DNA from 2 places in the Delftia sp. WSY_10 genome. Region 2 is predicted to be linked to the other one. Evidence: riboswitches for the same ligand, from Rfam matches in the RefSeq annotation. Region 2 holds a riboswitch; the other holds the start of a gene.

Region 1 (5,453 bases), on a different contig from region 2:
AACGCCATGGTTGCAGCCCCGTCCGTCCCCTCTTGCAGGTTCGCCATGTCAGTCCGCATACGGCGCAAACGGCTGCGCCGCCGCCTCGGCAGATTGCTCTATCTCGGTCATGCGCACCAGGTCCAGCAGGTTGAAGCGGCCGTCATGGTGCCAGCCGGCCTCGGGCATGCTCATGGAGCCGATGGCGCTGATGCGCGTGACGCCGGCCGCCCCCAGCAGGCCGGCCAGGCGGTACAGCTGCTCGGGCGAGGCGGCAATGCCGGCCGTCTGCAGGTAGTCGCGCTGCGCGGCCACCACGGGCACGGCGTCATCCAGGCGGTCCACGCCCACCACGGCAATCGTGCGGTACAGGGCCGTGGGCGCCAGCGGCTGCAGGCTGTCGCTGTACGCCACGCCCCAGGGTGCGTCCACCGGACCCAGCAGTTGCTGTTCGTCACCCGACCATTCCACGGCCTGCTGCCAGCGGGCCACGGCGGCGCCCTCCTCCAGCTCCAACGGCCGGCGCGCAAAGCGCCGCTGCAGGTTGGCCAGCTCGGCCGCCAGATAGTCGGCAAAGGCACGCGGCGGCACGGGGGCACCGCGCTCCACGTAGAAGACATGGGGCGAGTAGCAACCCTGCTGGTCGTAGCGCATCACGTCCCAGGCCGCCAGCCGCGCCACGGCGGGCGCCTTGAGCGTGTCCAGCGCCTGGGCGCCCACCATGCCGAAGCCCAGCTTGTGGCCATGCGGCAGAAAGCGCGTGGTCACGGGCAGGCGCTGGCGCAGCGCCTGCAGCGTCTGGTTGCCGCCGTAGGCGAGCACGGTGTCGGCCTCGGCATGGAGCGCGGCGGCTCCACCGCCATCCACGCCATCGGCGCCATCCGCCCCATCCACACCACCCGCGCCGCTCCACCACACCACGGCCAGGCAATCGGCCAGCGGCGGGTGCACCTCGGCCAGCAGCCGTGCGAACCAGCCCGCGAACAGCGGCTCGGCGCTGGCCAGCTTGCCAATGGCGGGCGCCTTGACCAGCAGGCCGCAGACCAGGCTCCACAGGGACAGCGCAGGCACATTGCCGGCCCAGCTGTGCATCAGCAGGTCGGGCCCGAAGGCGCGCACCGCGCCGCCCTTGGGCGCGGGCTGGAAGCCGTCCAGCACGGCCGGGTTGGCAAAGTCCTCGGCCACGAAGCGCCGCAGCTGCGCGGCGCGGAAGGTCTTGAAGAAGCCCGTCAGCCCCAGGCGCACCATGTCGGCGTCATAGCCGCTGACCACGGGCAGCCAGGCCTCGGCCTGGCGCCGATAGGGATCGCTGCGGTCCAGCAGGCGGGCAATGGCACGGTCGATGGCGTCGATGATCTCGGCCACGGGCATGGCCCTGAGGTGGCGGTCGGCGGCACGCCGCACGTGGGCCGCCAGCGCATGCATCTGCGGGCCGGTCAGCAGGGGCACGGAGACTTCCAGCCGCACGCCGCCGCGTTCGAAGGGCAGCACATGCCACTGCACCTCGTCCTCGCGCAAACCAGGCAGTTCGGGCAGGTAGCCGGCCGTGATCCGCTCGATGGTCATGCAGCAGCGGCCTTCACGAATTCATCGACCGCCAGCGAGCAGCCCTTGGCCGCTGCGCCCTCGGCACGCCCCAGCAACAGGAAACCGCTGTTCTCGCCATGGCCGGCCCACAGGCCCACGTCCTCGGTGAGGATGGTGGTGACCGCGTTGTAGTTGGCCAGGTCGCAGTGCACGAGAATGCCGCGCTCGCCGGGCGCCACGCTGCGGCCGGTGACGGGCTCGACCAGGCGCGAGCGTATCCAGTGCGGCCCCGACTTGACCGACGGCAGCGTGGCATTTCCGTCGTCATAGAACTGCGTGCTCAACTCGGTCATGCCGTACATGTTGATGCAGTGGCTTCGCGGCACGCCCAGCAGCCGGGACAGGTCGGCGTAGAAGTCCTCCAGCGGCAACTCGCGCGACTGGCCCTTGTAGCCGCCCGTGTCCAGGATGCGGCTGCCCGGCGGCAGGCAAAAGCTGCGGCCTTGCTCGCGCAGTGCGTCCATCACATGCACCAGGCTGAAGCTGGCGCCCAGCAGCGCATAGGGGCGGCCGCTGCGCTCGGATTCCTCCAGCACGGCGCACAGGCCGGGCATGTCCAGGCCGTCGGGGGTGAGGAAGTAGCGGCTGTCGGGAGTGCCGAATTCCGTCTTGGCCAGCGCCAGGTAGTGGGCCAGCGAAGAGTTGGGCATGGCCTGCTCGTCGGGAAAGAGGATGCCCATGGGCAGGCGTTCGTGCCCGGCCATGAAGCGCTGCGCGAAGTTGCGCGTCATCGACGCATCGTAGACATCGAGCGCGGGATGGAAGTGGCGCCCGCGCGCGGACAGTCCCTTGGCCTGGCCCGTGGTGCCGCTGGTCATGAACACGCGCTCCGCGGGCGAGGCCGGCTCGCTGCGCAGCTCCATGGCCTTGAACGCATCGATGGGCACGGCGGGAATGTCGCTCCAGGTCTTCACATTGCGCAGCGTGGCGCCGCGCCGCTGGCAGAAGCTGCGAAACGGCGCATTCGATTCGTATTGGTAGGCGAACAGCCGCAGGGCCAGTGCATCGAACTGCTCGTCGGTGCAGCCGTCCATGGCAATGAATGCAAGCAGGTCTGCGACCAGAGAAGCCGCCTGGGGCCGGGCCTTGTCCATGGAATTCCTTCGAGAGCTGGGACGTGATGCTCCGAAGGCGCCCCGCCCGTGGCGCATGGGCGGCCACGCAGGGGTGCAAGCTCTTCTTCCGCCGGAATGACCCGGTTCAAGTTCTCGGGTGTGGATCTCAGCACTGGCGTGCACCCCGGAGCGGAGGGCTATCTTACAGCAGGGTCGCCAACGCCGCAGGCCCGGGGCCATCGCCCTGCAAGACTGCGTCAACCCAGTGCCGTCAGCCGCCGCATCACCCATTCCACGGGCCCCTGCGCCACCTTCTTGCTCCAGGCCCAGGCGGCCAGGCTGGCGATGATCACGTACAGCGCGGCGGCCACGGCCACTTCGCGCAGGCTGCGCGATCCGTCCAGCGCGCCCATGGCCTCCAGCAGCCCCATGCCGATGAGGATGTGGGCCAGGTACAGGGTCAGCGTCATGCGCCCGGCCGGCAGCAGGCCGCGCCACGGTCCACCGGGCCAGCGGTCGGCCAGCCGCAGGCAGGCGCCGATGGCAATGCTGGCGCAGCCCAGGCCCATCAGCAGGTAGGCAGGGCCGGGCGGCATGGGGCCGGTGGCCAGCCAGGGAGCCCATTCACTCTGTGCCGCAAGTGCCGAGACGGCGCAGGCCAAGCCCACCATCGCTACACCGCAAGCCACCAGACCCCATTGCACCCGCGGCTCGGCCAGCGGCAGGCGCGCCAGCAGCATGCCGCAGAGGAAGAACGCAAACCAGGGCAGCACCGGATGGAAGCCGTTGAACAGCAGGTTGCGCGCAAAGCCGGCCGGCTCCCACAGGCCCTGGTAGGACAGGCTGGCCCAGTCCCAGCCCTGGCTGTAGTCCAGCTGCAGCAAGGCCCAGGCGGACAGCATGGCCACGGCCGCCATGCCGGCCAGCAGCGCCCTTGCGCCGGCCTGCAGCCAGGCGATGGCCAGCACGAAATACACCGCGTAGTAGTGAATGATGTCGGCCGGAAAGATCACCAGGTTCATGCCACCGGCCACCAGCAGGAACAGCGCGCGGCGCAGCGTCCAGAGGCGCGCCGTGGCCGGCTCCAGCGAGCGCGTGGCCAGCACCAGGCCCAGGCCTGCCAGCACCACGAAGGTGGCCGAGGCCTTGCCCTCCAGGAAATGGAAGAACGACAGCAGCCAGCCCGGCTCCTGCAGCGCGGGATGCATGGCCTGCTTGAAGTTGACGAACACCATACCTGCCAGCGCCAGGTAGCGCGCCAGGTCCAGCCCCGCCAGGCGGGCGCCCCTGCCGGTGGCATGCCTCATGTCGCGTCTCCCCGTGCCTCGCCTCCAAGAAGGCAGGCCAGCAAGGCGGGATGCAGCACATCGACCCCTTCATCCGCCCCCGCGTCTTCTTGCGGCGTCACCGCCAGCGCAAAGCGCAGCGCATCGCTTTCCACGGCATCCAGCAGCAGTTGCGCGGCCAGGCGCACGGGCACGGCGGGCCGCAAGAGGCCCTGCTGCGCCCCGCGCTCCATGAAGCCTGCCAGGCCGTCGAGCATGCGCCTGCGGTTGGCCTCGAAGGCCGGCGCCAGGCCCGGCGAACGCGCGATCTCGGACAGGCACTCGGCGCTGAGCACGGCCCATTCCCGCTGACGGCACAGCGCCTGGTAGGCGGCCAGGAATTGCGCCACCACCGGCAGCGAAGGGGCTGCGGCCCGCTCCAGCGCCTGAAGCAAGGGCAGCAGCTCGGTCTGCTCCTGCGTGGCGACCTCGGCAATCAAGGCCTGCTTGCTGTCGAAGTGGTTGTACAGATTGCCCAGGCTCACCGAGGCAGCCTGCGCGATGTCGCGCATGCTGGTGCAGTGAAAGCCGCGCTCCACGAAACACTGCAGGGCGGCCTCCACGATGACAGCCCGGCGCTCGCTGATGTCTTCTTTCTTTTTCATGCCCCGAATGATGAACGAACGTTCATTCATGGTCAACACCGGGGCATGAAATCACAGCGGCGGCAGGGGGCCCACGCCCGAAGGAACGGCCTCCTCGTTGGGCCTGCAGGGCTGGCGCAGCATGCGCCGGCAGTCCGGCAGCTGCCGCTCATGGGCATAGGCGATGTGGCCCAGCACGATCTTCGACGGCCGGCTGCGGTCCAGCCAGACGGTGTTGGTCGAAGGCGTGGACAGATGGTCGAAGGCCCAGTACCCGGTCTGCGAAGGCGTGTCCAGGGTCACGCGCAGGCTGGAGCCCGCGCGGAACACATGGGCGAATTTCTGGATTTCCACGCGCATCAGCGTGGGCTCGCCGGGGCGCAGCGGGCGCACGGCGGCCTCGGTGAAATCGCCCCAGGGCCGCAAGGCGGTGGAGCGCTGGCCGTCCAGCGCGCGCATGGAAGCACGCAGCCAGCCGCGCTGCACGAACATCTCCTGGCCGTCGGGACGCACCTCCGAGACGGTGACCTGCACATCGGTATCGCCGGCCGTGGCGCTGAGCCACAGGTCCAGCGAGGCCTCGCCATAAAAGCTCAGCGCGCGCGGCAGCGGGGCCGTGGTAAAGCGCAGCAGGCCCTGCCCGGCGGGGCTGGCCATCCATTGGCCCGCGCCGGACTCGGTGTCCGCGTCGGGATGGTTGGCATCGGCGCCCGGCAGCGGGTAGCGGTAGCTGGCCGATTGGCGCTCGGCCTGCGGGGGCGCATCGCCCAGCCCGCCGCCCGGCTGCAGCCACAGCGTCATGGGCGTGACGCGCACGGGCAGCCGGTCAAAGCTGGCCACGGCCGAGGGGCGCAGCTGCCCATAGTCGCCCCCACCGTTCATCCACTGCATTTCCTGCGCCAGCAGCACGCGCGGCGTGTGCT
Region 2 (5,453 bases):
CCTTGTCCGTTTTGTGCTGCGCAACCTGTCCCGTCTTGGGGGCTCTGCCGGCGCCGGCAGGCCAGCGACGCCATGAAAACCCGATTCGTACTGATAGAAACCAGCCACGCCGGCAATGTGGGTGCCGCCGCCCGCGCCTTGAAGACCATGGGCTTTGACGACCTGGTGCTGGTGCGCCCGCGCTGGCCCAACGTGCTGCGCAAGGAAGAGACCATCCAGCGGGCCAGCGGCGCGCTGGACGTGCTGGGCAATGCGCGCGTGGTCGAGACGCTGGAGGAGGCGCTGGACGGCATCAGCCACCTGTGCGCCACGGCCATGACGCCGCGCGACTTCGGCCCGCCCACGCGCACGCCGCGCCAGCATTTCGAGCTGCTGCTCAGCGGGGCGCTGGATGTGCTGGCTGCGCCCGATGAGGCCGATGCGCCCGATGAAGCGGCGCCGCCCACCGATGCATCCGTGTCCGCACCGGCTCCCGCGCCGCGCTGCAACCAGTCCGGCGTGGCCTTCCTGTTCGGCTGCGAGCGCTTCGGCATGAGCAACGACGATGTCTACCGCAGCGATGTGGCGCTGTCGATTCCGTCCAATCCGCAGTTTGGCTCGCTGAACCTGGGGGCGGCCATCCAGGTGGTGGCCTACGAGTGGCGCCAGGCGCTGGGCGGCTTTCCCGTGGTGGAGCACACACCTGCGCCGCAGCGTGCCGACGCAGCCCAGGTGGCCGGCATGCTGGGCCATTGGGAGCAGGCGCTGGCGCATATTGGCTTTCTGGATCCGGCCGCGCCCAAGAAGCTGATGCCGCGCCTCAACCAGCTTTTCAACCGCTCGCAACTGACCGCCGAGGAAATCCACATCCTGCGCGGTGTTGCGAAGGCCATGCTGCAGAGCACCCCACCGAAACGCTAGACTGAGCGGTCTTGTCAACAATAACCAGCCCCTAGATGCTTGACCGCCTGCGCTCCGATATCCAGTGCATCCTCGACCGCGACCCTGCGGCACGCAGCACCTGGGAGGTCATCACCTGTTATCCGGGTCTGCATGCGATCTGGCTGCAGCGCCCGGCGCACTGGTGCTGGAACCATGGCCTCAAGTGGCTGGGGCGCTTCATCTCGCACATTGGCCGCTGGCTCACGGGCATCGAGATCCACCCCGGCGCCGTCATCGGTGAGCGCGTCTTCATCGACCACGGCATGGGCGTCGTTATCGGCGAGACGGCCGTGGTCGGCGACGGCTGCACCATCTACCACGGCGTGACCCTGGGTGGCACCTCGCTGTACAAGGGCGCCAAGCGCCATCCCACGCTGGGCCGCGATGTGGTGGTCAGCGCGGGCGCCAAGGTGCTGGGCGGCTTCGAGGTGGGCGACGGTGCCAAGATCGGCAGCAATGCCGTGGTCATCAAGCCCGTGCCCGCAGGCGCCACGGCGGTGGGCATTCCGGCGCGCATCATCGCCAGCAAGAACGGCCACAGCGCCGACGTGACCGAGCACGACCCGGCATCGGCCAAGGCCGAGTCCATCAAGGTCCCGGCCTCTGCCGCGCCCCAGCCGTTCACGGCCTACGGCATCACCCAGGAAATGGACCCCGTGGCCCAGGCCATGCGCGGCCTGAGCGACGGCGCGGCCGCGCATGAGCAGCAGATCGCGCTGCTGTGGGAGGCCATTGCCAAGCTCTCGGCCGGCAGCAAGGTGGGCGACTGCGTGCCGTGCGAATCCGAGCGCCCGCAGGCCTTCCAGAAGGACAAGATCGACCAGATCATGGGCAAGTAGGCCTGCACAAGATCACCAAAGATCCCCCAAGATCCCCTAAGAAGACCGGAGACTCCGACCAGCATGAACGTTGAACAGGCCTTGCATGCGCGCCGCTCCGTGCGCGCCTTCCTGCCCCAGTCGCCCGATGCGGCGCTGGTGCGCACCCTGATGGAACAGTCGGCCAATGCGGCCTCGGGCGGCAACCTGCAGCCCTGGCGCGTGCTGGCGCTGACGGGCGAGCCGCTGCAGCAGCTGCTGACCGCCGTTGCCGAAGCCGAGCCCCAGGACGCCCAGCCCGGCCTGTCCTACCCGCCCAATCTCTGGGAGCCCTACCGCAGCCGGCGATTTGCCAATGGCGAAGAGCTGTACCAGTCGCTGGGCATTCCGCGCGACGACAAGCCCGCGCGGCTGGAGCAGCTGGCGCGCAACGGCCAGTTCTTCGGCGCGCCCGTGGGCCTGATCGTGGCCGTGGACGAGCGCATGGGCCTGCCGCAATGGGTGGACCTGGGCATCTACCTGCAGTCCTTCATGCTGCTGGCCTGCGCCAATGGCCTGGCCACCTGCGCCCAGGGCTTCTGGCGCCGCTACAACGACGCCGTGACCCAGGCGCTGGCGCTGCCCGAGGGCTACCACGTGGCCTTCGGCATTGCGCTGGGCTACGAGGACAAGAGCGCCCCCATCAACGGCTGGCGCGCCACGCGCGCTCCGCTGGCCGAATGGGGTGCGCTGCGCGGCTTTGACTGACGGCGGCGCATGGCCCCTGGGCAAACCCGCAGGCGATGGGCCGCCAACCATCCCCTATACTTGCCGCTGCTCCGGGGTGTGCTGATGCACTGAGATGCCAACCGGTCCATGCGCTGCATGGGCCAGGCGGCGAACCCGACGAACTTGATCCGGTTGATACCGGCGGAAGAAGAGCGGGACCCTGAAGCGGGGCCGAAGTCAGAGGATGGAAGTCCGCCACGGCGGATACACGCAGGGCCGCAACGGCCAGGCAGGCCACCATCCGATGCGCATCGACCCTTGCCAACCAAGGCTGCTCGTGCGCCTTGGCGTGCGTGGCAACCAGGGGCCAAGGCCATACGGCCCTGGCAGGCCCACACTGGCATAGCCCGGTGCGCGGCCTTTGGCACAGCCCAAGGAGTGTCCGGTTCCCGGAGCGTTGTTGATCGACGCTTTGAACGCAAGGAACCCGACATGAACGCTCCCGATTCCATCTTCACCCCCGCAGCCGGCGAAGCTCCCGACGCACAGCGTTTTTCCGACCTGCTGGCGCAGTCGCGCAAGCCGTTCCCGGCCTCCACCAAGAGCTATCTGCAAGGCAGCTTGCATAGCGGCCTCAACGTGCCCGTGCGCGATATCCAGCTGACCAATGGCGAGCAGGTCAGCGTCTATGACACCTCGGGCCCCTACACCGATCCGGCCGTGGCCATCGACGTGCGCAGCGGCCTGCCGGGCGTGCGCAATGCCTGGATCGAGTCGCGCGGCGACAGCGAGTACTACGCCGGCCGCCTGCGCCAGGCCCTGGACGACGGCGGCAAGCGCGGCGAGGAAGACGAGCGCGTGGCCCGCCTGCGGGCCGAGGCCGCATCGCTGCAGCGCCAGCCGCGCCGCGCCAAGAGCGGTGGCAACGTCACCCAGATGCACTACGCGCGCAAGGGCATCATCACGCCCGAGATGGAATACGTGGCCCTGCGCGAGAACGGCCGACGCGAATGGATGGCCGAGTACCAGCAGGACGCCGCGCGCGAGGCGCGCCTGGCCGGCAACGGCCTGGGCGCCGCCATCCCCAAGATCATCACGCCCGAATTCGTGCGCGACGAAGTGGCGCGCGGCCGCGCCATCATCCCGGCCAACATCAACCACCCCGAGATCGAGCCCATGGCCATCGGGCGCAACTTCAAGGTCAAGATCAACGCCAACATCGGCAACTCGGCCGTCACCTCCAGCATCGAGGAAGAGGTCGAGAAGCTGGTCTGGGCCATCCGCTGGGGCGCGGACAACGTGATGGACCTGTCCACCGGCAAGAACATCCACACCACGCGCGACTGGATCATCCGCAACTCGCCCGTGCCCATCGGCACCGTGCCCATCTACCAGGCGCTGGAGAAAGTGGGCGGCATCGCCGAGGACCTGACCTGGCCCATCTTCCGCGACACCCTGATCGAGCAGGCCGAGCAGGGCGTGGACTACTTCACCATCCACGCCGGCGTGCGTCTGGCGTACATCCACCTCACGGCCCAGCGCCGCACGGGCATCGTCTCGCGCGGCGGCTCCATCATGGCCAAGTGGTGCATGGCCCACCACCGCGAGAGCTTCCTGTACGAGCACTTCGAGGACATCTGCGACATCATGAAGCAGTACGACGTCAGCTTCTCGCTGGGCGACGGCCTGCGCCCCGGCAGCGCCTCGGACGCCAATGACGAAGCCCAGTTCGCCGAACTCAAAACCCTGGGCGAGCTGACCCAGCTGGCCTGGAAGCACGACGTGCAGACCATGATCGAAGGCCCCGGCCACGTGCCCATGCACATGATCCAGGCCAACATGACCGAGCAGCTCAAGCACTGCCACGAGGCGCCGTTCTACACCCTGGGCCCGCTGACCATCGACATCGCCCCCGGCTACGACCACATCGCCAGCGCCATCGGCGCGGCCATGATCGGCTGGTTCGGCACCGCCATGCTGTGCTACGTCACGCCCAAGGAACACCTGGGCCTGCCCGACCGCGACGACGTCAAGCAGGGCATCATCGCGTACAAGATCGCAGCCCACGCGGCCGACGTCGCCAAGGGCCACCCCGGCGCCCGCGCCCGCGACGACGCGCTGAGCCAGGCCCGCTTCGACTTCCGCTGGCAGGACCAGTTCAACCTGGGCCTGGACCCCGACACCGCCCAGGCCTACCACGACGAAACCCTGCCCAAGGACAGCGCCAAGGTGGCGCACTTCTGCTCCATGTGCGGCCCCAAGTTCTGCTCCATGAAGATCACCCAGGAAGTGCGCGAATTCGCCGCTGCCAAGGGAGTGGCCGAGCAGGAAGGCATTGCCGCCGGAATGCAGGCCAAGGCCGAGGAATTCAACCGCGCGGGCGGGGAGTTCTATATCCCCATCGTGGCGGCCAGCAGCGATACGACGGCGCGTTGACGCCAGCCGGCAGGCTGCGCGCGGCTCACTGGCCGTCGCGCGGCTGCCGGTTCAACGACAACTCCTGTGCCGCCTGCAACAGGCATTCGCGCGCTTCATCCAGCGAAGGGCCCGCATGTCCATCGATGCGGCGGATATAGGGAGATGTCAGCACGGCCAGGGCCTGACCGTCAGGTCCCAGGATGGGGCAGGAGATGTCCACCACGCCATAGGACTGCAGGCTTTCGCTCTGCCTGTAGCCCGTGCTGCGTATCTGTTCCAGCATGTCGTGCAGCTGTGCCTCGGGCAGATGTACCTCGCCTTCCAAAGGCGCGTGCTCGGCCAGCATCTGCGTGCGGCGTTCGGTTGTCTGGCAGGCCAGCAGCACATGGCCTGACCCGGTGTCCAGCAGCCCGACGCGTGCGCCCAGCCTGATCGACAGGCCCCAGTTCCCGGGGCCGGGGACCTGGGCCACGATCAGGACATTGCCACGGTCGTAGAGGCCCAGGTGGCAGGACTGCTCGGCCTGGCGCGCATAGGCATCCATGACGGGCAGCGCCTGGGTCACGAGGCGGTTGACGGGCGGGTGGC

The links. A riboswitch is a leader RNA that binds a small molecule or an ion and turns the genes downstream of it on or off. The one in region 2 is predicted to bind thiamine pyrophosphate.
Region 1: linked by a shared signal. The riboswitch ahead of ACF8ML_RS13740 (hypothetical protein) and the one ahead of thiC (phosphomethylpyrimidine synthase ThiC) in region 2 are both predicted to bind thiamine pyrophosphate.

Annotation. Positions count from the first base shown of each region.
Region 1 is NZ_JBICKY010000031.1:30,551-36,003, forward strand. Features, by position in the region: gene ACF8ML_RS13730 (ABC transporter ATP-binding protein) at 1-47, opposite strand, end outside; gene ACF8ML_RS13735 (acyl-CoA reductase) at 49-1,545, opposite strand; gene ACF8ML_RS13740 (hypothetical protein) at 1,542-2,660, opposite strand; TPP riboswitch at 2,727-2,818, opposite strand; gene ACF8ML_RS13745 (DUF418 domain-containing protein) at 2,879-3,928, opposite strand; gene ACF8ML_RS13750 (TetR/AcrR family transcriptional regulator) at 3,925-4,551, opposite strand; gene ACF8ML_RS13755 (CocE/NonD family hydrolase) at 4,603-5,453, opposite strand, start outside.
Region 2 is NZ_JBICKY010000057.1:234,459-239,911, reverse strand. Features, by position in the region: gene ACF8ML_RS26925 (RNA methyltransferase) at 73-900, shown strand; gene cysE (serine O-acetyltransferase) at 936-1,760, shown strand; gene ACF8ML_RS26915 (nitroreductase) at 1,824-2,486, shown strand; TPP riboswitch at 2,549-2,674, shown strand; gene thiC (phosphomethylpyrimidine synthase ThiC) at 2,940-4,883, shown strand; gene ACF8ML_RS26905 (IclR family transcriptional regulator) at 4,909-5,453, opposite strand, start outside.